DNA from 3 places in the Micromonospora sp. HB375 genome. Region 2 is predicted to be linked to each of the others. Evidence: riboswitches for the same ligand, from Rfam matches in the RefSeq annotation. Region 2 holds a riboswitch; each other region holds the start of a gene.
The links. Region 2 has a riboswitch for cobalamin ahead of J3R08_RS20345 (peptidase). Riboswitches for the same ligand answer to the same signal wherever they lie in the genome.

Region 1 (7,861 bases), 390 kb from region 2:
GCCGGCCGGTCCCGGGTGGTGCTGGGCACCACCACGCTGGGCCGGGAGAGCCCGCTGTCCCGGCAGCTCGTCGGGCAGTTCACCAACAACGTCTACCTGCCGGTCGACGTCGCGCCGGACGCGCCGATGAGCGCTGTGGTCGGCGCCGCGCACGCCTCGCTGGCCGGGGCCGTCGCGCACGCCACCGCGTACCACCGGCTGGCCCGGGCGGTCCGTCCCGGCTTCGCGGCGATCCGCCCCTGGCCGGACAACCACCTGTTCGACGCCTGGTTCCAGTCCGCCGCGTCGGCGTCGCCGGTGCTGCACTGCCCGGACCTGCGGGTGGAGCCGGTCGACATCACCGCCCGGGCCGCGCCCGGCACGCCGCCGCCCGTGGTCGCCGCGGACGTGCCGCCCGAATGTCTGCCCGTCTGGGTCAAGCGGGGTTCACCGATCGTCGTGGTGGACGACGACCGGGCCGGCGGCGTGGTGATCCGCAACCGGGGTGTCTTCGGCGACGACCTGGTACGCGGGCTGATCGACGACTACGTCGCGGTGGTCTCGGCGCTCGTCACCGACCCCGGCACCACACCGGAACGGGTACGCCTTCCTGACGGTGCGTGCTTCCTCGACCACGCGATCGGGTAGGAGTTCCGACGGACCGATCCCAGAGAGGTACGACGACCATGACGGACACCTCGACGAACCAGCACACGACGGAGCAGCCCGCGCCGCCGGTGCCCCGCTCGGCCGTACGGGCCCGCTGGTCGGTGGCGCTGCTCTTCGTCATCATGGGCCTGGCCATCGGCGGGTGGTCGGCCCGCGTGCCGGAGGTGCGGGACGCGGTAGGGGTCGGCAACACCGGCTGGGGCCTGGCGAACATCGCCACGAACGCGGGGGAGCTGGTCTCCCTGGTCGTGGTGGCGGTGCTGATCAGCCGGATCAACACCCGCCGGCTGGCGCTGGCCGGGGCCGCGCTGATCCTGCTCAACGCGCCGCTGCTGGCCGCGTCCACCACTGTGGTGGCGCTGGTCGGCGGCCTCGCGGTCTGGGGCTTCGCGGCGAACCTGCTGGCCACGCCGATGAACGCCCAGTCGGTCGAGGTGCAGAAGCGGTACGGGCGGCCCATCCTGTCCACGTTCCACGCGGGCTTCAGCATCGGCATGCTGGTCGGCGGCCTCTGCGGCACCGGGGCCGCGGCGATCGGGATGTCCCCGTCGGCGCAGATGGCCGTCACCAGTGTCCTGCTGGGCGCGCTGCTGATCGCCACGCACCGCTGGCTGCCCGACACGCCCCGCCAGGAGACCAAGGACGGCGAGGCGCGGCGCCGGCTGCGTGACCGGTTCACCCCGCAACTGCTGCTGCTCGCGGTGATCGCCTTCCTCGCCTCGTTCATCGAGATGGCCGGCGCCCAGTGGAGCGCGCTGTACGCGACCGAGGTGGCCGGCGCCACGGCGGTGCTCGCCGCGGCCACGTACACCTGTCTCTCGCTGGCCGCGACCGTCGCCCGGCTGTTCGGCGACCGGCTGGCCGGCCGGGTCGGGCGGATCCGCTTCGTCCGGCTGTCCGCGCTGGTCGCGACAGCCGGCGTGGCGCTGCCGGTGGCGTACCCCCATCCGGCGGCGGTGATGGCCGGGTTCGGACTGCTCGGGTTCGGCCTGGCGTGCGTGACCCCGACGGTGCTCGGCTTCGCCGGTGAGCAGCCGGGCCTCACGTCCGGCGAGGGCGTCTCCGTGGTGGCGATGGGCCAGTGGCCGGGCGCGCTGCTCGCGGCGCCGGTGATCGGCCTGCTCGCCGGCGCGCTGGACCTGCGTACCGCGTTCGTGGTGGTGGCCGTGCTGGCGCTCGCCGTGGTGGCGTTGATCGGGCGGGTCCGGGCGGCGGCGCTGCCCGGCGAGAGCCCGGCCCCGCCCCGGCCGTGACGGCCGGGGCGGGGGCGGCGGTCAGAAGTCGTCGTCGAACGTGACGCTGCCGGTCACCCCGACCTGGTACGCCGACACCCGCCGCTCGAAGAAGTTCGACAGCTCCTGCACGTCCTGCAACTCCATGAACGCGAACGGGTTGGCGCTGCCGTACATCGGGGCGATGCCGAGCACCGCCAGGCGCCGGTCGGCCACGTGCTGGAGGTACTCGCGCATGTCGGCCAGCGACATCCCCGGCACGCCCTGGCCCAGCAGGTCCGCGGCGAAGCTCACCTCGCACTCCACCGCCTCGGCCAGCATCTCCTTCACCTGCTTCTCCATCTCGGCGTCGAACAGGTCCGGTTCCTCGGCGCGTACGGTCTCCACCACGTCGAACGCGAACGCCATGTGCATGGACTCGTCCCGGAACACCCAGTTGGTGCCGGAGGCCAGCCCGTTGAGCAGGCCCCGGGACCGCAGGAAGTAGACGTAGGCGAACGCGCCGTAGAAGAACAGGCCCTCGATGCACGCGGCGAAGCAGATCAGGTTGAGCAGGAACGCCCGCCGGTCGTCGCGGGTCCGCAGCTCGCGCAGCTCGAAGATCGAGTCGATCCACCGGAAGCAGAACTCGGCCTTGCGGGCGATCGACGGGATGTTCTCCACCGCGGCGAACGCGGCGAACCGTTCCTTCTCGTCCGGCACGTACGTGTCGAGCAGGTTCAGGTAGAACTGGACGTGCACCGCCTCCTCGAACAGCTGCCGGGACAGGTAGAGCCGGCCCTCGGGCGAGTTGACGTGCTGGTAGAGGTTGAGCACCAGGTTGTTGGCGACGATCGTGTCGCCGGTGGCGAAGAACGCCACCAGCCGCGACACCAGGTGCCGTTCGGCGGGGGACAGCTTCGCCAGGTCGGCGAGGTCCGAGTGCAGGTCCACCTCCTCGACCGTCCAGGTGTTCCTGATCGCGTCCTTGAACCGGTCGAAGAAGCGCGGGTAGCGCATCGGCCGCAGGGTCAGGTCCATGCCGGGGTCGAGCAGCATGTGCCGGGTCGGTGCGGTGGTGGTCACTGGCATGCCTCGCAGCTCTCGGGGTTCTCCAGGGAACAGGCCAGCGCCTCGTCGTCGCTCACGGCGGAGACCACGCCGGGCACCGGGGCGGGCACCGGGGCGACGGTGGCCTGCTGGATGCGGGTGGCGGGACGGGAACGCAGGTAGTAGGTGGTCTTCAGCCCGGCCTTCCAGGCGTACAGGTACATCGAGGACAGCTTGCCGATGGTCGGCGCGCTCAGGAACAGGTTCAGCGACTGGGACTGGTCGACGAACGGCGCCCGCGCGGCGGCCAGGTCGATCAGCGCCCGCTGCGGCAGCTCCCAGGCGGTGCGGAACAGCTCCCGCACCGGCGCGGGCAGCTCGGTGATGTCCTGCACCGAGCCCTCGGCCCGCTTGATCCGGTCGCGGACCTGCGGCGTCCACAGTCCGCGGGCCTTCAGCTCCCGCACCAGGTACGTGTTGACCTGGAGGAACTCCCCGGACATCGTCTCGCGCTTGAACAGGTTGGACACCTGCGGTTCGACGCACTCGTAGCAGCCGGCGATGGAGGCGATGGTGGCGGTCGGTGCGATCGCCACCAGCAGCGAGTTGCGCAGCCCGCCTGCGGCGATCCGCTCACGCAGCGCCGCCCACCGTCCGGCCTGCGCCGGCTCCGCGCCCCACAGGTCCGGGTGCAGGTCACCCTTCGCGGCCCGGGTCTGCGGGTACGCCGGATGCGGCCCGAACCGCTCGGCCAGCCCGGCGGAGGTCTCCAGCGCGGTCAGCAGGATCTCCTCCTGCACGCGGGTGGACAGCTCCTTCGCCTCGGGGGAGTCGAACGGCAGGCGCAGCGTGAAGAACGCGTCCTGCAACCCCATCAGGCCGAGCCCGACCGGCCGCCAGCGCGGGTTCGACGCCGCCGCCTGCTCGGCCGGGTAGTAGTTGATGTCGATCACCCGGTCGAGGAACACCACAGCGGTGCGGACCGTGGCGCGCAGCCGCTCCCAGTCCACCCCGTCGGCGGTGACGTGGGCGCCGAGGTTCACCGAGCCGAGGTTGCACACCGCCGTCTCGGCGTCGTCGTTCACCTCCAGGATCTCGGTGCACAGGTTGGACAGGTGGATCACGTTGCCCGGCTCACCGGTCTGGTTGGACAGCCGGTTCGCGGCGTCCTTGAACGTCATCCAGCCGTTGCCGGTCTGCGCGAGCGTGCGCATCATCCGCCCGTACAGGTCCCGGGCCCGTACCGTACGCACCGCGTTCTTCTCCGCCGCCCGGTACGCGGCGTCGAACGCCTCCCCGTACAGGTCGGGCAGCTCCGGGGCGTCCGACGGATCGACGAGCGACCACTCGCCGTCGGCCTCGACCCGGCGCATGAACTCGTCCGGGATCCAGTTGGCCAGGTTGAGGTTGTGCGTACGCCGGGACTCCTCGCCGGTGTTGTCCCGCAGCTCCAGGAACTCCTCCACGTCCGGGTGCCACGGCTCCAGGTAGACGCAGGCCGCGCCCTTGCGCCGGCCGCCCTGGTTGACCGCGGCCACCCCGGCGTCGAGCGTCTTGAGGAACGGCACGATGCCGTTGGACCGGCCGTTCGTGCCCCGGATCAGCGCGCCCCGGCCGCGCACCCGCGACCAGGCGATGCCGATGCCGCCGGAGAACTTCGACAGCTTCGCCACCTGGTGGTAGCGCTCGTAGATCGAGTCCAGCTCGTCGCGCGGCGAGTCGACCAGGAAGCACGACGACATCTGGGTGTGCCGGGTGCCGGAGTTGAACAGCGTGGGGGAGCTGGGCAGATAGGCCAGGCTGGACATCAGCCGGTAGAAGCCGACCGCCTCGCCCGGGGTGCGGGACAGCCCGCAGGCCACCCGCAGCAGCCAGTACTGCGGCGTCTCCACCACCAGCCGCGACTGCGGGTGCCGCAGCAGGTAGCGGTCGGCCACGGTACGCAGTCCGAAGTACTCGAACCGCCTGTCGCCGTCCGGGTCCACGGCGTCGTCGAGCTTGCGGGCGTGCCGGGCGACGAATGCGGCCGTCTCGTCGCCGATCAGCCCCAGCCCGTGCGCGTACGCGATCGACTGGCTGAAGCTCGCCACGCCCTGACCGCGGACCTCCTTGTCCACGTACGCGGCCAGCAGCCTTGCCGCCAGCTTCGAGTACTGCGGCTCCTCGCCGATCAGCTCCGCCGCGGTCTGGATCGACAACCGGTCCAGCTCGGCGGTGGTCGCCCCGTCGTAGAGCCCGCTGATCGTCTTGGTGGCCACCCGCAGCGGGTCCACCTCGTCCAGGTCGGCGACCCAGCGTTCGACCGCCCGGACGATCTTGCCGACGTCCACCGGCTCGGTGTCGCCGTCCCGTTTGCGTACCCGCATCGCCGGCCGGCGGGCCTCGGACCCGCCGCCGGTGGACGGCGGGCTTTCCTGCACGACAGTCATGACCTCTCCTCGCTGTCACCGTCTGGAGACGGCGGGAGACGCCAACGGGCACGGCGTGGCCGGCCCGGCTGCTGGCGTCGGTCGTCCCGCGCGACCTCCGGCCGCCGTACGCGGAGGCGCACGGCGCGCTGGCAGGTCTTCGGACTCGCGGGCCCGACCGGGGTCGCCGGTCGCCTACCGGCCGTCGCTTCCCAGGCCGGTGGCCCAGTGCTGTTGACGGCTGTCGTTCCCACTCACCGCTGCGGGGCAGTCCCGGATTTCCACCGGGTTCCCTCTTGCCTCGGCCCCGCCCCGGAGGGCTCGGCCGAACCAGCTGCGGCACCACCATATATGGCGGTGGGGGCGGTTGGGCAACACCAGATGTCGTGTCGGGCGTGTCGCATGGATCTCACTGTCCACAGTGCCTACCCCCGATGCCGGCGTTCGCCGCCGGGCGCGATACTCGGCGTATGGGGAATACCGGACGCCGCTGGGCGTGGGTGGCGGTCCTGCTCGTCGGCGTCGGGCTTCACCTGCTGGTGCTGGAGACACTGTCCGGCACCGGCACCGTCACGTTCGTACCGGCGCTGATCGTGCTCGGCGCGTGCGTCGCGCCCGCCACGTTCCTGGCCTTCGCCCAGGGGCGGCCGGCCCGCCGCCCGGTCCCCGGCTCCGTCGTCGGCGTCGCCGCGCTTCTCGGCGGCGTGGTCGGCGTGGTCGCCGCCGGCTGGCTGGAGTACGGCACCCTGCACCGCCTCGGCGTCCTGCCGATGGCGCTCGTCGGCCTGGCCGAGGAGACCGCGAAGCTGATCGTGCCGGCCGGCATCCTGCTGCTGTGGCGGCGGCACCGGTCACCGGCGCAGGGCCTGGTGATCGGCGTGGCCTCCGGCGCCGGGTTCGCCGCACTGGAGACCATGGGGTATGCGTTCGCCGCGTTCGTCGGGTCGGAGGGCAACCTCGGCGCCGTCGAGCGGACGCTGCTGGTTCGCGGTCTCACCGCGCCCGCCGCGCACCTGGCCTGGACCGGGCTGACCGCCGCCGCGTTGTTCACGTTCGCCGCCGCGCCCGGTGGCCGGAGACTGGCGGCGTTCCTGCTCACCTTCGCCGCCGCCGTCACGCTGCACACCTGCTGGGACACGTTCGGCACGCAGCCCGCGTACGTGTTCATCGGCGCCGTGTCGCTGGGCTGGGTGCTGCTGCGCCTGCACCTGGACCGCGAGCGGCCCGCCGCCCCGCCCCGGGCGCCGGAGCGTGATCCTCACCAGCTCGCCGAGGTGGCGGGGTCGGAGCCCTCCTGATGCCGCCATCTCGGCGAGCTGGAGTCGAGCAAGCGTCAGCCGGCGGCCAGCCGGACACCGAGCGCGACGAAGGCGACAGCGCAGAGCCGGTCGACCCGCCGCGACCAGCGGCTGTCGCCCCAGCGGCGGGCGAACCGCCCGGCGCCCACGCCGAGAGCCAGGTCCACGGTGAGCTGCACCGCGACGAACAGCGCGCCGAGCAGCACCAGCTGTGCCGCCACCGGGCCCGCGTCGGGCCGGACGAACTGCGGCAGGAACGCCACGCTGAACAGGATCATCTTCGGGTTGAGCAGGTTCGTGAGCAGCCCGCGCCGGAACGCCCGCCCGGCGCCGCCGCCGTCCGCCCCGTCCGCCGCGCCGCCGGGCCGGCCCGTGCCGCGCAGCGCCCGCAGGCCCAGCACGATCAGGTACGCCGCACCGGCCCACCGGATCGCGGTGAACAGCACCGGGGACGCGGCGATCACGGTGGCGAGTCCGGCCACCACGGCGGCGACGTGCACCGCCTCCCCGGCCGCGACCCCGAGCGCCGCCACCGCCCCGGCCCGCGCGCCGTACCGGGTGGCGTTGGCGAGCACGAACATCATGTCCGGCCCGGGGGTGAGCATGAGCACCACGATCGCGGCCAGGTATCCCGCGAGCGTGGCCGCCGACAGTCCGAGCACGCCTCAGCCCTCCTCGACGCCGTCGAGCAGCGCCCGGCGCAGCGCCAGCCGGTGTTCGCGCCGGATCTGCGCCTCCCGGTAGCGCCGCCGGTCACCGTCGGTGCCGGGCAGCAGCGGCGGCACCGGCCGGGGCTGGCCCTCGTCGTCCACGGCCACCATCACCAGGTGCGCGGTCGCCACGTCCACCGGCGGCACCGCGCGGTCCCAGCGGTCCGCGCTGACCTTCACGGCCACCTCCATCGAGCTGCGGCCGGCCCAGGTGATCCGGGCGTCCACGTGCACCACGTCACCGACGCGGACAGCGCGCAGGAAGGCCGTCTCGTCGATGGCGGCGGTGACGGCCGGTCCGTCGGAGTGGCGGGCGGCGACCACCCCGGCGACCGAGTCGATCAGGTTGAGGATCCGGCCGCCGTGCACCGTGCCCATCAGGTTGGTGTGGTGCTGGTCCATGATCTGCGACAGGGTCAGGTGCGACGCCGACGGTGGTCGGCCGGTGAGGGTGATGGCATCGGTCACGGTGCGGTTCCGTCCTCGCAGAAGCGGACCGCCGACCGGACGGGGGAGTTGCACGTCGAGGCACGCCG
Region 2 (6,816 bases):
TCGCCGTCGGCGCGATCCCGCGCCGGTTCGCCCGTCTCGGCCTCGGCGACCTCGGCACCTATTTCGCCATGGCCCGGGGCGTCGATGCCGAGCCGGCGCTCGAACTGACGAAGTGGTTCGACACCAACTACCACTATCTGGTTCCCGAGATCGGCTCCGACACCACCTTCGCGGCGAATCCCGACAAGGCGCTGCGCGAGTACCGCGAGGCCCGCGAGCTGGGAATCGACAGCCGGCCGGTGCTGGTCGGGCCGGCGACATTCCTGCTGCTGGCCAAGCCCACCGAGGCCCGCAGCGAACCGTTCGACCGGCTGACCGACCTGGTCGACGTGTACGCCGGCATCCTGCGATCCCTCGCCGCGGCGGGCGTGCGATGGGTGCAGCTGGACGAACCCGCCTACGTCGCCGACCGGAGCGCCGCCGAGATCGACGCGCTGCGGGAGGCGTACACCCGGCTCGGCGCGGTGGAACAGCGGCCGGCGATCTTCGTCGCCACCTATTTCGGCGAGCTCGGTGACGCGCTGCCCGCCCTGCTCGACACGCCGGTCGAAGCGGTCGGCGTGGATCTGGTGGCCGGGCCCGGCAACCTGCGGCGGCTGGCCGGTGCGGGACCGCTGCGCGGCAAGACGATCGTGGCCGGCCTCGTCGACGGCCGCAACGTCTGGCGTACCGACCTGCGGGCCGCCGTGGCGGCCGGTGCCGCCGTCACCGCCCTCGCCGACCACGTCGCCGTGTCCACCTCGTGCTCGCTGCTGCACGTGCCGGAGGACCTGTCCGCCGAGACCGCTCTCGACCCGGCGCTGCGTCAGCGGCTCGCCTTCGCCCGGCAGAAGGTCGATGAGGTCGTCCGGCTCGGCCGCGCGCTGCGCAACGGCACCACGTCCCTGCCCGAGCCGCTGCCGCCCACCCCTGCCGCCTGGCGCGACGACACCGTACGCGGTCGGCTCGCCGCGCTGCGCGCCACGGATCGGCAGCGCGGCGCGTACCCGGAGCGTGCGGCGGCACAGCAGGCCCGGCTGAACCTGCCGCCCCTCCCGACCACGACCATCGGATCGTTCCCGCAGACCGACGAGCTGCGCCGCGCGCGTGCCGAGCACCGGGCCGGGCGTCTCGACGCCGCCGCCTACACGCAGCGGATGCGCGCCGAGGTCGAGCACGTCGTCCGGCTCCAGGAGCGGCTGGGCCTGGACGTGCTCGTGCACGGCGAGCCGGAACGAAACGACATGGTCCAGTACTTCGGCGAGCAGCTGGACGGGTTCGCCGCCACCGAACACGGCTGGGTCCAGTCCTACGGCTCCCGATGCGTGCGTCCGCCCGTCATCTACGGCGACGTGGCACGCAGGGCGCCGATGACCGTCAACTGGTCCACCTACGCGCAGTCGCTGACCGACCGGCCGGTCAAGGGCATGCTCACCGGCCCGGTCACGATCCTGGCCTGGTCGTTCGTCCGCAGCGACCAGCCACTGGCAGACACCGCGGACCAGGTCGCGCTCGCCCTGCGCGACGAGTGCCGTGATCTCGAGGCAGCCGGTATCCGGGTCATCCAGGTCGACGAGCCGGCGCTGCGTGAGACGCTGCCACTGCGCAGGGCGGACCAGAAGGCGTACCTGGACTGGGCAGTCGGGGCGTTCCGCCTGGCCACCTGCGGAGTCGCCGACGACACCCAGATCCACACCCACCTGTGCTACTCGGAGTTCGGGGAGGTGATCACGGCCATCGACGCCCTCGACGCCGACGTCACGAGCATCGAGGCATCCCGCTCCCGGATGGAGGTCCTCGACGACCTCGCCGCTCTCGGATACCGCCGGGGTGTGGGGCCCGGCGTCTGGGACATCCACTCACCCCGGGTGCCGTCCCACGACGAGGTCGTCGGCGCGCTGCGCCGGGCCGTGGCCGCGGTGCCGGCCGAGCGGCTGTGGGTGAACCCCGACTGCGGCCTCAAGACGCGCGGCTATCCCGAGGTCGAGGCGTCCCTCCAGCACCTGGTCGCCGCCGCGGCCGAGCTGCGCGGACGCTGAGCCGCCGGCCGGGCGGAACGCCGCGCCGTTCCGCCCGGCCCGGGCCCGGTTCAGCCCTTGACAGGCCGTGCCCCGAGCGCCGAGGCTGCATGAAGTGATGTATGTCGATGTTACGGGGGCGTGATGCGACGCAGGATCTTCGCGCTGGCTACAGCAGCCGCGGTCGTCGTCGGCGGGGCCATGACGATGGCGCTGCGGCCGGCCTACGCCGCGACGGCGTGCACGGTGGACCACACCATCACCCGGGAGTGGTCCAGCGGCTTCTGGGCCGAGCTCACCGTCACCAACCTGGGCGCTCCCGTCACCGACTGGTGGCTGCGGTTCCGGCAGGCGAACGGTCAGACGATCACCATGGGCCTCGACCGGCTGCCGGACGGATACACGCTGGGCAGCGGCGAGATGTATCCGATGACCATGCTCCGTCCGCCGGCGGGATCCACGCTGCCGACCGGCGCCTCGGTGACGGTGCGGTTCGGCGGCAACTACCAGGGTGCCGACCCCGAGCCGACCGACTGGGTGTTGAGCGGCCAGCCGTGCGACGGGGACGGCGCCGACCCGACCGGCTCGTCGCCGCCGCCGGCCTCGGGGAGCCCGCGGCCCAGCCCACTGCCGGGCGGGCCGTCGGTGGCGCTCACCTCGCCCCGGCCCAATGACTTCTTCGCCGCGCCGGGCGTCATCCCGATCCGTGCCGAGGCCACGGCGGCGCCCGGCCGGCGGATCGAGCGGGTCGAGTTCCGCGAGCGCGGCAGGCTGCTCGCCGTGGACACCACCGCGCCGTACGCGTTCGACTGGCGCGGCGTGCCGCCGAACAGCGGCACCCGCCTCACCGCCACCGCCTACGACAGCAGCGGCGCCCAGGCCACCGCCGAGGTCCGCGGCGTCCGGGTGCTCCCGCCGCAGGCGCCCGGCGCCGCGCCTGCGCTGAAGGCGTCCGGCAACCGCATCCTCACGGTCGCAGCCAGTCCGAGGCCGTACCGGCCCCGTGGAATCATCCGGTCGGCCGCGCCCGGCGAATGCGCATGGGGACCGATCCACTGGGACGGCCCGGTCGACGACGCATCGGTAGGTGCGTTGCGGGCCCGCGGCGTCAACGCGGTACGGGTCGTGCTGAGCGACGCCTGCTACGCCTACACCGGCAGCCCTGCCGACAGGCAGAACCGGGTCGGCTACCTCGACGAGGCGGCCCGGTACGTCGACCGGCTCGTCCGGGCCGGCATCACACCCGTCGTGTCGCTGCGGCAGAGCGACATCTCCGCCACCCGCACGTTCTGGAGCGCGGCGGCGGAGGTGTTCGGCGACGACAACGCAGTGGTCTTCGACATCTCGCCGTACGACTTCCCGGCGGCCGGCGGCACCGATCCAGCGGCGGTCTGGACCTGCTGGCGCGACGGCGGTACCTCGTGCACGGGCACCGGCCTGCCGCCCTTCGGCGTGCAGGAGCAGATCCGCCTGCTTCGCGTCCAGGGCTCGTTCAACCTGGTCCTCGCCGCCGGGATCGACGGCGGCAACGATCTGAGCCGGTGGCTGGAATATCGCCCGGCTGACCCGGACGGCCGTAGCGTGGCCGCCGCCTGGCGCGTCGACGACCGCTCGGCCTGCGCCACGCCGGCCTGCTGGCGGTCCACGCTGCTCCCGGTCGCCGCCCAGGTGCCGCTGGTCGCCACCGACGTCAGCGCCGGCCCGGGGGCGCCGACGTTCGTACCGCGGACTGTCGCCTGGCTCGACCAGCACGGCATCGGCCACCTGCGCCGGTGACCGGGGGAGGGGAGGTCGCGGCCGGAGGGCCGGTCAGACGGCCGCGCGCGCCCACTGCTGGTTGGTGCCGCTGCCTCTCCTACCCGTACGACCCCTCGACCGGGTCGGCGTGGGCGGGACATCGCACATCGAGCCGTCCATCGACGTTCATCCAACAGATCGGCGTGCGTAAGCTCCGCACGGTCGGATCCATGGAACCTACGGAGGAGGTTCCATGGATCGTCGAACGATGTTGCGGGCCACTGTTGTCGGTGCGGGCGCTGTCGCCCTGCCGTTCACGGCGTGGTCGGCGGCGTACGGAGCCCCGGCACAGAACGCGGCGGGGCCCTACGGCGGGCTTCAGGCAGCCGACGCCAACGGCATCCAGATGCCGGCCGGGTTCACCAGCTCGATCGTCGCGCGGTCCCGGCGGACGGTGCCGGGGACGTCGTACACCTGGCACGACGCCCCGGACGGCGGCGCCGTGTTCCCGAACGGCACCGGCTGGATCTACGTGTCGAACTCCGAGGTGTCGGCCGGTGCGGGTGGCGGCGCCTCACGCCTCGTCTTCAACTCCAGCGGCGCCGTGGTCGGGGCGTCGCGGATCCTCTCCGGCACCAACAACAACTGCGCCGGTGGGAAGACACCGTGGAACACCTGGCTCTCCTGCGAGGAGGTGTCCCTGGGCCGGGTCTTCGAGACGTACCCCCTCGGCGGGACCGCGGTGGCGCGTCCCGCGCTGGGCCGGTTCAAGCACGAGGCGGCCGCGGCCGACCCGGTCCGCCGGGTCGTCTACCTGACCGAGGACGAGACCGACGGCAAGTTCTACCGCTTCGTGCCGGCCACCTGGGGCGACCTGTCCGCCGGAACCCTCCAGGTCCTCCGCGCCGGTACGGCCACCTCCGGCACGTTCACCTGGGCCACGGTGCCCGACCCGGACGGCTCGCCCACCCCGACCCGGCAGCAGGTGTCCGGCGCGAAGACGTTCAACGGTGGCGAGGGCTGTCACTACGCGGACGACACCGTCTGGTTCACCACGAAGGGCGACAACCGCGTGTGGCAGGTCAACCTGGCGGCCGGCACGTACGAGCTCGCCTACGACGACAACCTGGTCAGTCCGGGCGCCCCTCCGCTGACCGGCGTCGACAACATCACCGGGTCCACTGCAGGTGACCTCTACGTCGCCGAGGACGGCGGCAACATGGAGATCTGCATGATCACGCCGGACGACAAGATCTCGGTCTTCCTGCGGATCACCGGACAGAGCGGTTCGGAGATCACCGGGCCGGCGTTCACCCCGGCGGGGGACCGGCTGTACTTCTCCTCGCAACGCGGCACGACCGGCTCGTCGTCCGGCGGCATCACCTACTGCGTCACCGGTCCGTTCCGCCGTTGACCGGCTCCCGGTCCCGCCGGCAGTGACCACACGGTGAGGGACGCCCGGTCCTCACCGGGCGTCCCTCACCGGCGTACTCCACGCGGACGCGCCGGGACGACGGCCTCTCGACGTCGGGGTGTGAAACCGCCGATTCCGCCGGCCGTCACGGCACGTGGCCGGTTCCTGGCGCATTGACATCGGCGCACCGGCCACAGCAGACTGTCGCGACAACTGAACCACCGCGTGTACGTGCGGGGGAAGACCGGTCGAAATCCGGCGCTGGCCCGCAACGGTAGGCCGCCCAGGGAACTCTGCGGCGGCGAGCCCGAATACCCGTCGTACGCGTGCATCCGCTCCCCACCCGTCGTGGCCCACGGGTCGGAGTCCCGGACGACCCCGCGTACTGCGGTCGTCCGGGCTTTCGACGACCGCCGGGCCGGAAAGGCGCTTCCGATGGTCGTCCGCCGAAGCCGGCACCGCCTGCTCGCGCTCCTCTGCGGCGTACTCGCCGCCCTCACCCTCACCACACCGGCCGTCGCCGCCCCCGGGCGCGCCGCCCTCACCCGCCCGGAGGCCGCCGCCGGCTGGCTCGCCCGGCAACTCGTCGACGGCGAACGCTTCGAGGCGGTCTTCGACGGTGTCGCCTACCCCGACCAGGGGCTGACCCTCGACGCCGTGTTCGCCTTCGCCGCCGCCGGCGTGGCCGACGACCACGGCGCCGGCGCGCTGGCCTGGGTCACCCGGCCGGACATCCGCGACGGCTATCTCGGCGACGGCGTCTCCGAGGCGTACGCGGGCGCGACCGCCAAGCTCGCCCTCGCCGTGCAGGTGCGCGGCGGCGACCCGGCCGACGTCGGCGGGGTGGACCTGATCGCCCGGCTGCGTTCGCTCCAGACGCCGGCCGGCCGGTTCAGCGACCGGTCCGCGTATGGCGACTACAGCAACGCGTTCAGCCAGTCCTTCGCGCTGCTGGCGCTGGACCGTACGGCGGCCGGGGCGCCTCCGGCGGCGGCCGCCTGGCTGGCCGGCACCCGATGCCCGGACGGCGGCTACCCGCTGCTGCCCGCCCAACCGGTCTGCACGTCCGACGTGGACGCCACCGCGCTCGTGACGCAGGCGCTGCGCGCCGCGGACCGTCCGGCCGACGCCGCCGCCGGGCTGCGCTGGCTGGTGTCCGTTCAGCGTGCCGACGGCGGCTTCGCCAATGCGGCCGGCACACCGAACGCCAACAGCACCGGCCTCGCCGCGCAGGCCCTGCGCGACGGTCACCGGCTGCCGGCCTGGGCGCGGTCCCGGGCGTTCCTCGCCGGACTCCAGGTCGGCTGCGCCGGGGCGCCCGCCGACCGGGGCGCTGTCGACTTCGACGGTGGCGGCTTCGACCCGGCCACCGCGCCCCGGGCCACCGCCCAGGCCGTCCTCGGTCTCACCGGGGTCGGGTACGCCCGTCTGTCCGCCGCCGGCGCCGACCCCGGCGCACCGGTGCTCGCCTGCCCGTGAACCGCCTCGCCGCTCACCCGATCACAGGAGGACCCGTGTTCCGTCACCGTCCCACCGCCCGCACCTGGATGGCCGGCCTGCTGGCCGCCGTCGTGGCCGGCGTCGCGCTGACCGCAGTCGAACCCGCGCCCCGGTCGGCGCACGCCGCCGCCTGCGCCGGCACCTCGGGAGTCACTGTGGTCGTCGACT
Region 3 (7,861 bases), 2.6 Mb from region 2:
GGTGCGGGATGCGGCCGAGCAGGACCACGTCGCGGACGGTCAGGTCGAGGTCGGTCTCGGCGTGCTGGGCCAGCAACGCGATGCGCCGGGCCAGGGCAAGGCGCCGCAGCCGAGTCACGTCGTCGCCTGCGAGTGTGATGTTGCCGGTATCCGGGCGCACCAGGGCGGCGACGGCCCGCAGCAGGGTGGTCTTGCCGGAGCCGTTCGGGCCGAGCAGCCCGACCAGGCTGCCCGCCGGGACGGTGCCGGTGACGTGGTCGAGGATGCGGGCGGCGGGCACCGCCCACGAGACGTCGGAGATCTGAAGCATCAGCCGCGTACCTCCCGGCGGCGCAGGATCAGGAAGAACGCCGGCACCCCGACCAGTGCCGTCAGCACCCCGACCGGCAGCTCACGCGGTTCGAAGACGGTGCGGGCGGCGGTGTCGACCCAGGTCAGGAAGATGGCGCCGGCGAGCACGGCGACCGGTAGCAGCCGCCGGTGGTCCGGTCCGGTGATCAGGCGGGCGGCGTGCGGGAGGATCAGCCCGGCGAACCCGATCGCGCCGCTGACCGCGACCAGCACGGCGGTCAGCAGGGCGGTGCCGACCAGCAGCAGCCACCGCAGCCGGTTCACCTCGACGCCGAGGCTCGCGGCGGCCTCCTCACCGAAGGCGAAGGCGTTGAGGGTACGGGCGTGCCAGCCGACCACCGCCAGCACCACGACCAGCACCGGTACCGCCCAGCCCAGGGCCGTCCAGTCGGCGCGGGCCATTGACCCGGACAGCCAGAACGTGATGCTCTGCGTGGCGTGCGGGTCGGCCACCCAGATGATCACGAAAGAGGTCAGTGCCGCGCACAGTTGTCCCACCGCGACCCCGGTCAGCACCACGCGCGTCGGCGACAATGCCCCGAACCTCCCGGCCAGGCCCACGACCAGCAGGAACGCGACAAGGGCGCCGAGGAAGGCGCCGCCGGTCAGCGCGGCTACGCCACTACCGATGCCGGCCACGACCACCAGGACCGCGCCCAGCGACGCCCCTGAGGAGACCCCGAGCAGGTACGGGTCCGCCAGGGGATTGCGGGTGACGGTCTGCATGACCGCACCGGCCGCGGCCAGGCCCGCCCCCACCGTGGCGGCGCCGAGAACCCGGGGCAAACGTAGGTCCCAGACGATGTGGTCGCGCAGCAGCGGCACGTCCGAGTTCGCGAGTCCCAGGTGGCCGGCGACGACCGTCCACACCGTCCCGACAGTCAGGTCGGCCGGGCCGATGGTGACCGCGACGGCCACCGACAGCACCAGACCGGCGACCAGAGCCAGCACGAGCGCGGCCAGGCCGACCGCCCGCACCGGGCGGTGGGTGCGCACCGGGGCGGGCCGGGTGGTGACGGCGGTCAGCTCGGGACCCCGGACGGCAGCGCGGCGATGCCCTGGGCGAGGGCTTCGACGCCGAGGACGTTGCGGACACCGGCCGTGGTTGACGAGAACGGGATCACCACGTACCACTGCTGTTTGACCGCGGGCAGGTCCTTGAGGGTGCGGTGCCCGGCGAGGAAGGTCTTCTTCTGCGCGGCGGGATCCCAGCTCGCGTCGACGAGCACGATGACCTCGGGGTTGCGGTCGGTGACGGTCTCCCAGCTTGTGTCGCCCCAGCTGCCGGTGAGGTCGGCGAAGGCGTTGGTGACCCCGGCCGCCGACATGATCATGTTGGGGGCGCCGCAGCAGGCGCCGACGCTCGGGGCGTCGCTGCCGCCGTCCCACCACATGACCTTCACGTTGCGGGCGGTGCCTGCGGCCGTGGCGATGCGGCCCTCGTGGTCGGCGATCAGCTTCTCGCCGCGGTCGCTCACCCCGAAGATCGCCGCGAGCTCGCGGATCTCGGTGAACACGTCGCCGATGGCGAGCTTCGCCTGCCGGGTCTGCGCCGGGCACCCGGCAGGGGAGATGTAGGTGCCGACGCCGAGTTTCTGCCAGTCGGCGCGGTCACCGACCCCCTCGTCACCGAACGCGCTGTTGTACGACGCGTACACGAAATCGGGTTCAGCCTCGAGCAGCTTCTCCTTGGTCGGGTACTCCTTGGCCAGCACCGGGATCTTCGCGTAGGCGTCCGCGTAGGCGGGCAGGATCGCGTCGTCGAGGTAGGCCGTGCCGATCATCCGATCTTGCAGGCCCAGGGCCAGCATGATCTCCGTGGCGGCCTGGTTCATGGTGACGACCCGCATCGGTGGCGCCGCGATGGTCACCGGGGTGCCGCAGTTGGTCACCGCGACCGGTCCAGCGGACACCGCCGGTGGTGCGGCAGCAGGCTTGGCATCGGCGCCGCAGCCGGTGAGCAGCACAGTGGACAGCAACAACGGCGCGGCAACGCGCCAGGGCATGGGGAACCGCACAGCGGGACCGCCTTCCAACACCTCGTGGACGGGGACGAACGTGCCGTGGCCGGTCTCCTGGCTGACGGGACAAGCAACCGCCGGCCGGCCTTCCCAGGCATCTCTGCCCAGTGACCTCGCGAAACGACGAGGGCCGACGGTCTCCCGATCACAGTGGCGAGGGCCGCGCCGGCATCACACCGGCTTCCCGAACACCACGGCGTCCCCACCATAACGGCCCGCGCTCGCCGCGGATCCGGTCCGGGCACCCGCTGTGGGAAATCCGACGCGCCGGACCGGCCTCGGCGTGGCTGTCGGCCCGCAACCCATCCGGCTCCTTTCTCGTGCGCGGTGGCTGGGCGAGGGCACGTGATCGACAGTGAGCGCCGTGGCTGAGGCTGAGCAGCAATACGTGAGCGCAGGTGCGAGGCCACGTCCGCCGGCGACCGGCTCCTCGGTCGTGGGCATGAGGCCGGCGATGCAGACGTCGAAGAGCTCGACGAGCGAGCACGGTACTTCGCGATCTGGATCGCCATCCGACCTGCGTTGCCGACGGCGCCGAGGACAAGGACGCGCTGGCCCGCGGTGAAGTTGATGCGGCGCGTCAGCGCGATCCAGGATGACATCGCCCGGGTTCATGGCGGTGGCGATCCGCACCGGGTCCACGCCGTCGGGTAGAACCACGCTGCGCGAGGGTCGATCAGGGTGCGTTCGGCGAAGGTTCCAAGGGGCGTATCGTGCAGGACCACGCAGCGGACGTTGCCCTTCTCGTCGCGTACCACGCCGTCCACGCCGGGGACGAGCGGGAAGATGTTGTTGCTGGTCCCCGGCGATCGGCATCTGGGCGGCGACCAGTGCGCTGGGCTTCGCCGCCGGGCCACCAATCGGCGGACTCGTCCTGGCTCACCTGCCCTGGGGTGCAATCTTCCTGGTGAACGTCCCGATCGTGGTGATCTGCCTGCTCGCCGGCCGGCTACTGGTCCCGGAATCGCGGGACCCGGCCGGTGGACGCCTCGACCTGGGCGGGGCGACGCTGTCCACCGCCGGCCTGACCGCGATCGTCTCCCCGGGTTCCGCCCACGTCCCCGCCGGTCAGGTGGCCAGGCGCAGGTGACGCCGCTGCCGCAGCCGCACCGCGACAGCCCGCCACGACCAGCAACGTGAGCGCGGCAGCGAAGGCCAGCCCGTCGGTCAGGCCTGCCTCCAGCTCGCGCAACGTGGTGGAGCGGTAGGTGGACGGCGAGCGACGCCGGTCCCGATCCGGGCCGGCGTCGCTCGCCGTCGGGCTCAGAGTGTGGTTTCGCTGGTGAGGCCGAAGTAGTCGTGCCATTTGGTGCTGGGGGCGAAGGTGGTGCCGGTGGAGAGTGCGACGTAGATGTCGTTTGTGGTGCTTTTGGTGAAGACGATGAGGTCGTCTTTGCCGTCGCCGTTGGTGTCGGCGAGGTAGGGGAACTCGCCGGTTAGGCAGAAGAAGTCGTGCCACTTGATCGTGGTTCCGGCGAAGGTGGTGCCGGTGGAGGTGGCGGCGTAGACGTCGGCGTCGGTGTTGCAGGTGAAGGTGACGATGTCATCCTTGCCGTCGCCGTTGATGTCGCCCACCCGGGGCTGCTCGGCGCCGACGGCGAACAGGTCGTGCCATTTCTGCGGTGCCCCGAAGCCGTTGCCGGTGGACAGGGCGACGATGACGTCGGCGGCGGTGGCGGGGCCTTGGGTGAAGGTGATGAGGTCGTCGCGGCCGTCGCCGTTGACGTCGCCGAGGGCGGGGAACTCCCCGGCGATGGAGAAGTAGTCGTGCCATTTCACGGCGGTGCCGGTGAAGGAGGTGCCGGTGGACAGGGCGACGTAGACGTCGGCGTCGGTGTCGTGGGTGAAGGTGATGATGTCGTCGCGGCCGTCGCCGTTGACGTCGCCGACGGCGGGGACTTCGGTGCCGGGGGCGAACCAGTCGTGCCATTTCGCGGATGCGGCGAAGGATGTGCCGGTGGACAGGGCGACGTGGACGTCGGCGGTGGTGCCGTGGGTGAACACGATGGCGTCGTCGCGTCCGTCGCCGTTGACGTCGCCGGTCAGGGGGGTCTCTCCGGGCAGGGCGAACCAGTCGTGCCACTTCACCGACGTGCCCGCGAACGACGAACCCGTCGACGTGGCCACATACGCGTCGGCCAGCGCACCGTGGGTGAACGCGACCACGTCGTCCCGGCCGTCACCGGTGAAATCCGTCGGCGAACCACCGAAATAGCGGGCGGTCGGGCCCCCGCCACCCTGGTTCACCAGCGAGAGGTAGTAGTTCCAGTTCCAGTTCGGTCCCGGGTCGGTGTGGTCGTTACCCGGGATCTCGTTGTGCCCCTTGATGCCGGTGCGGTTCTTCGGGATGCCGTACTTGTCGCACAGGTAGCGGGTCAGCGCGGCCGAGGAACGGTACATCGCGTCGGTGAACCAGGCCGGGTTGTCGACGTACCCCTCGTGCTCGATGCCGACGCCGTACGCGTTGCCGGACCGGGCGTGGTACGCGGTGTCGCCCTCGCGGACCATCTGGGTGATCTCGCCGTTGCTGGACTTCACCACGTAGTGGGCGCTGACGCCGGACGACGGGCTCTGGAACCAGCTGACCGTCCCGGCGTACGAGCCCTGGGTGACGTGGAGGATCACAGTGGTGATCCGGCTGGACCGCCCGATGCCGTAGTTCGCGCCGTTCGCGGCGACCCACCGCGCCGCCGGATACTCCGGCACGGCTGCGAGCGTACGGGGCGCCGTGCCGGCGGGGGGAACCGCGGCGTAGCGGCCGCGCTCCGGCTCGACCCGGTACGCCCGGACCGGCACCGCGCCTGGGATGCCCTGCTGCACCAGCTCGTAGATCCCGTCCGCGTACAGGCGGGCGGTGGCGTCGTCGGCCGCGCCGCCGTACCGCGCCACCACCGGATACCAGGCGGTGACCCGGTCCCGGTCCCGCGCGGTCAGCCCCTCGGCGTCGGCCAGCTCGCGCAGCACTGCCGCGCCGCCGCGGATGTTCGCCGGCGTGACGGTCTTCAGACGCGCGACCGGCTCACCGGTCAACGCCGCCGCCCGTTCCAGGCTGTGCCGGACCGGGTTGCTCACCAGGTGCATCACCCCGTAGCCGTTGGCCTGGCTCGGCTCGCCGCCGTGCCCGTCCAGGCGGGACTCGCCGTAGCCGACCGCTACCAGGACGTCCCGGGGCACGTCGTACTCCTGCGCCGCCCGCACGAAGGCGGCGTCCAGCGCGGTACGGCCCGGCGGCGTCGCGGACACCGGCGCGGGCTGCACCGCGACCGCGCCGGCGAGCGCCGCCACCAGCAGGGCGACGCCGGCGCGCCGCCGTCTCCGTCGTGTTCCGGCCACGGGGGCCTCCCATCCTGGCGTCACAGCGTCACCTCACCGGTGAGGCCGAAGTAGTCGTGCCATTTGCTGCTGGCACCGAACGTGGTGCCGGTGGACAGGGCCACGTAGACGTCGTTCGTGGCGCCCTTGGTGAAGACGATGAGGTCGTCCCTGCCGTCGCCGTTGGCGTCGCCCAGGTAGGGAAACTCGCCCGGTAGGCAGAAGAAGTCGTGCCACTTGACTGTGGTGCCGGCGAAACCGGTGCCGGTGGAGGTGGCGGCGTACACGTCGGCGTCGGCGTTGCAGGTGAACGTGACGACGTCGTCCTTGCCGTCGCCGTTGACGTCCCCCACCCGTGGCTGCTCGGCACCCACGGCGAACAGGTCGTGCCACTTCTGCGGCGCCCCGAACGACGTGCCGGTGGACAGCGCCACGATCACGTCCGCCGCCGACGCGGGGCCCTGGGTGAAGGTGATGATGTCGTCGCGGCCGTCGCCGTTGACGTCGCCCAGCGCGGGGAACTCCCCGGCGATGGAGAAGTAGTCGTGCCACTTCACCGCCGTGCCCGAGAACGACGACCCGGTTGACAACGCCACGTAGACGTCCGCCGTCGCGTTGTGCGTGAACGCGACGATGTCGTCCCTGCCGTCGCCGTTGACGTCACCGACGGCGGCGATCTCCGCGCCGGGGGCGAACCAGTCGTGCCACCGGCCCGGCGACGCGAACGCCGACCCGTTCGACAGCGCCACGTACACGTCGCCGGTGTTGCCGTGCGCGAACGTGACGATGTCGTCGCGGCCGTCACCGTTGACGTCGCCCGTCGACGCGGTCTCCCCGCCGATGGAGAAGAAGTCGTTCCACTTCACCGACGTTCCGGCGAAGCCGGTTCCGGTCGACGTGCTCGCGTACACGTCGGCGGAGGCGTTCTGGGTGAAGGTGAGGATGTCGTCGCGGCCGTCACCGTTCACGTCCGTCGACGAGCCGCCTGCCATGCCGTGGGTACGCGCCGCCTGGTTGAGCAGCGTGCGCGCGGTCCCCGCCACCTGGTCGTACCGGTCGGGGAAGCCCGATCGCTGGACGCACTGGGCGACCTGGCCCGCCGTGTAGCCGGGGTTGTTGCGGTCGCAGGTGATCGCACGCGTGACGTACTGCGTGGTGGCGTAGACCGGGTCCATGATCTGCTCCGGCGTGCCCCAGCCGTAGTCCCAGCGCTGCTGGAACACGCCCAGGCTGGACTTGTCGCCGCAGGGCAGGTTGTTCATGTGGGACTCGACCCAGCCCGCCTCGAAGGTGGAGAGCATGACCTTGTCGTTGACGTTGTACGACCGGGCCACCCGGTAGACGATCACGGTGACGGCGGGGTCGTGGGTGGCCGGGACGGACGGGCAGGCGAGCGTGCCGATCGGTACGGCGGCGGCCGGCGCGCCGGCCGCGCCGGCCGCCGTGACGGTGCAGAGCGCGACAAGCATCGCCAGCAGATTTCGTCTCACCGTGCTCCTCGGGGGTGGGGGTGACCAGCGGCACCGGGCGAGAAATCGATTGCTGACGAGTCTCGTAGTCACCCACATCGATGTCAATAGCGGCGGCGGGACGCGATCGACCCGGTCGGAAATCGATTGCTGGACGGGTATAGGATTCCGTGCGATCTCCCGCGGTGGCGGTCTCACTCCGGTACGTCACCATCCGACGGGGGCCGGGCCGGAGCGCCCGGGCGACGACGACGGGAGCGCGATGACGACCATCTACGACGTGGCGCGTCGCGCGGGAGTGTCGCCGGCGACCGTCTCCCGCGTCCTCAACGGGCGTGCCTCGGTCGACCCGGACATGGCCGCCCGGGTACGGCAGGCCGCGCAGGACCTCGACTACCGCCCGAACGCCGTCGCGCGCAGCCTGCGCCGCAGCCGGACCAGCCTCTGGGCGGTCATCATCTCCGACATCGGGAACCCGTTCTTCACCTCGATGGTGCGCGGTGTCGAGGACGTCGCGCAGGAGGCCGGCTTCTCGGTCGTGCTCTGCAACGGCGACGAGGATCCGGAGAAGGAGGCCCGCTACGTGGCGGCGGCCCTGGCCGAGCGGATGGCCGGGGTGATCATCTCCTCGTCCGGGCGGCCGGCCCTGATCAGCCGCCTGGTGCAGGCCCGCATCCCGGTCGTGGCGATCGACAGGCAACCACGCGG

Region 1: linked by a shared signal. The riboswitch ahead of J3R08_RS18850 (ribonucleoside-diphosphate reductase subunit alpha) and the one ahead of J3R08_RS20345 (peptidase) in region 2 are both predicted to bind cobalamin.
Region 3: linked by a shared signal. The riboswitch ahead of J3R08_RS08880 (ABC transporter substrate-binding protein) and the one ahead of J3R08_RS20345 (peptidase) in region 2 are both predicted to bind cobalamin.

The regions. Positions count from the first base shown of each region.
Region 1 is NZ_JAGGJO010000001.1:4,097,187-4,105,047, reverse strand. Features, by position in the region: gene J3R08_RS18865 (condensation domain-containing protein) at 1-627, shown strand, start outside; gene J3R08_RS18860 (MFS transporter) at 666-1,901, shown strand; gene J3R08_RS18855 (ribonucleotide-diphosphate reductase subunit beta) at 1,923-2,951, opposite strand; gene J3R08_RS18850 (ribonucleoside-diphosphate reductase subunit alpha) at 2,942-5,338, opposite strand; cobalamin riboswitch at 5,451-5,667, opposite strand; gene J3R08_RS18845 (PrsW family glutamic-type intramembrane protease) at 5,788-6,615, shown strand; gene J3R08_RS18840 (LysE family translocator) at 6,651-7,277, opposite strand; gene J3R08_RS18835 (acyl-CoA thioesterase) at 7,281-7,793, opposite strand.
Region 2 is NZ_JAGGJO010000001.1:4,491,243-4,498,058, reverse strand. Features, by position in the region: gene metE (5-methyltetrahydropteroyltriglutamate--homocysteine S-methyltransferase) at 1-2,018, shown strand, start outside; gene J3R08_RS20355 (Ig-like domain-containing protein) at 2,142-3,773, shown strand; gene J3R08_RS20350 (alkaline phosphatase PhoX) at 3,988-5,148, shown strand; cobalamin riboswitch at 5,350-5,486, shown strand; gene J3R08_RS20345 (peptidase) at 5,584-6,627, shown strand; gene J3R08_RS20340 (hypothetical protein) at 6,696-6,816, shown strand, end outside.
Region 3 is NZ_JAGGJO010000001.1:1,876,815-1,884,675, reverse strand. Features, by position in the region: gene J3R08_RS08890 (ABC transporter ATP-binding protein) at 1-310, opposite strand, end outside; gene J3R08_RS08885 (iron ABC transporter permease) at 310-1,329, opposite strand; gene J3R08_RS08880 (ABC transporter substrate-binding protein) at 1,374-2,357, opposite strand; cobalamin riboswitch at 2,399-2,583, opposite strand; partial or broken gene J3R08_RS08875 (MFS transporter) at 3,172-3,411, shown strand; gene J3R08_RS08870 (N-acetylmuramoyl-L-alanine amidase) at 3,636-5,705, opposite strand; gene J3R08_RS08865 (FG-GAP-like repeat-containing protein) at 5,726-7,174, opposite strand; gene J3R08_RS08860 (LacI family DNA-binding transcriptional regulator) at 7,416-7,861, shown strand, end outside.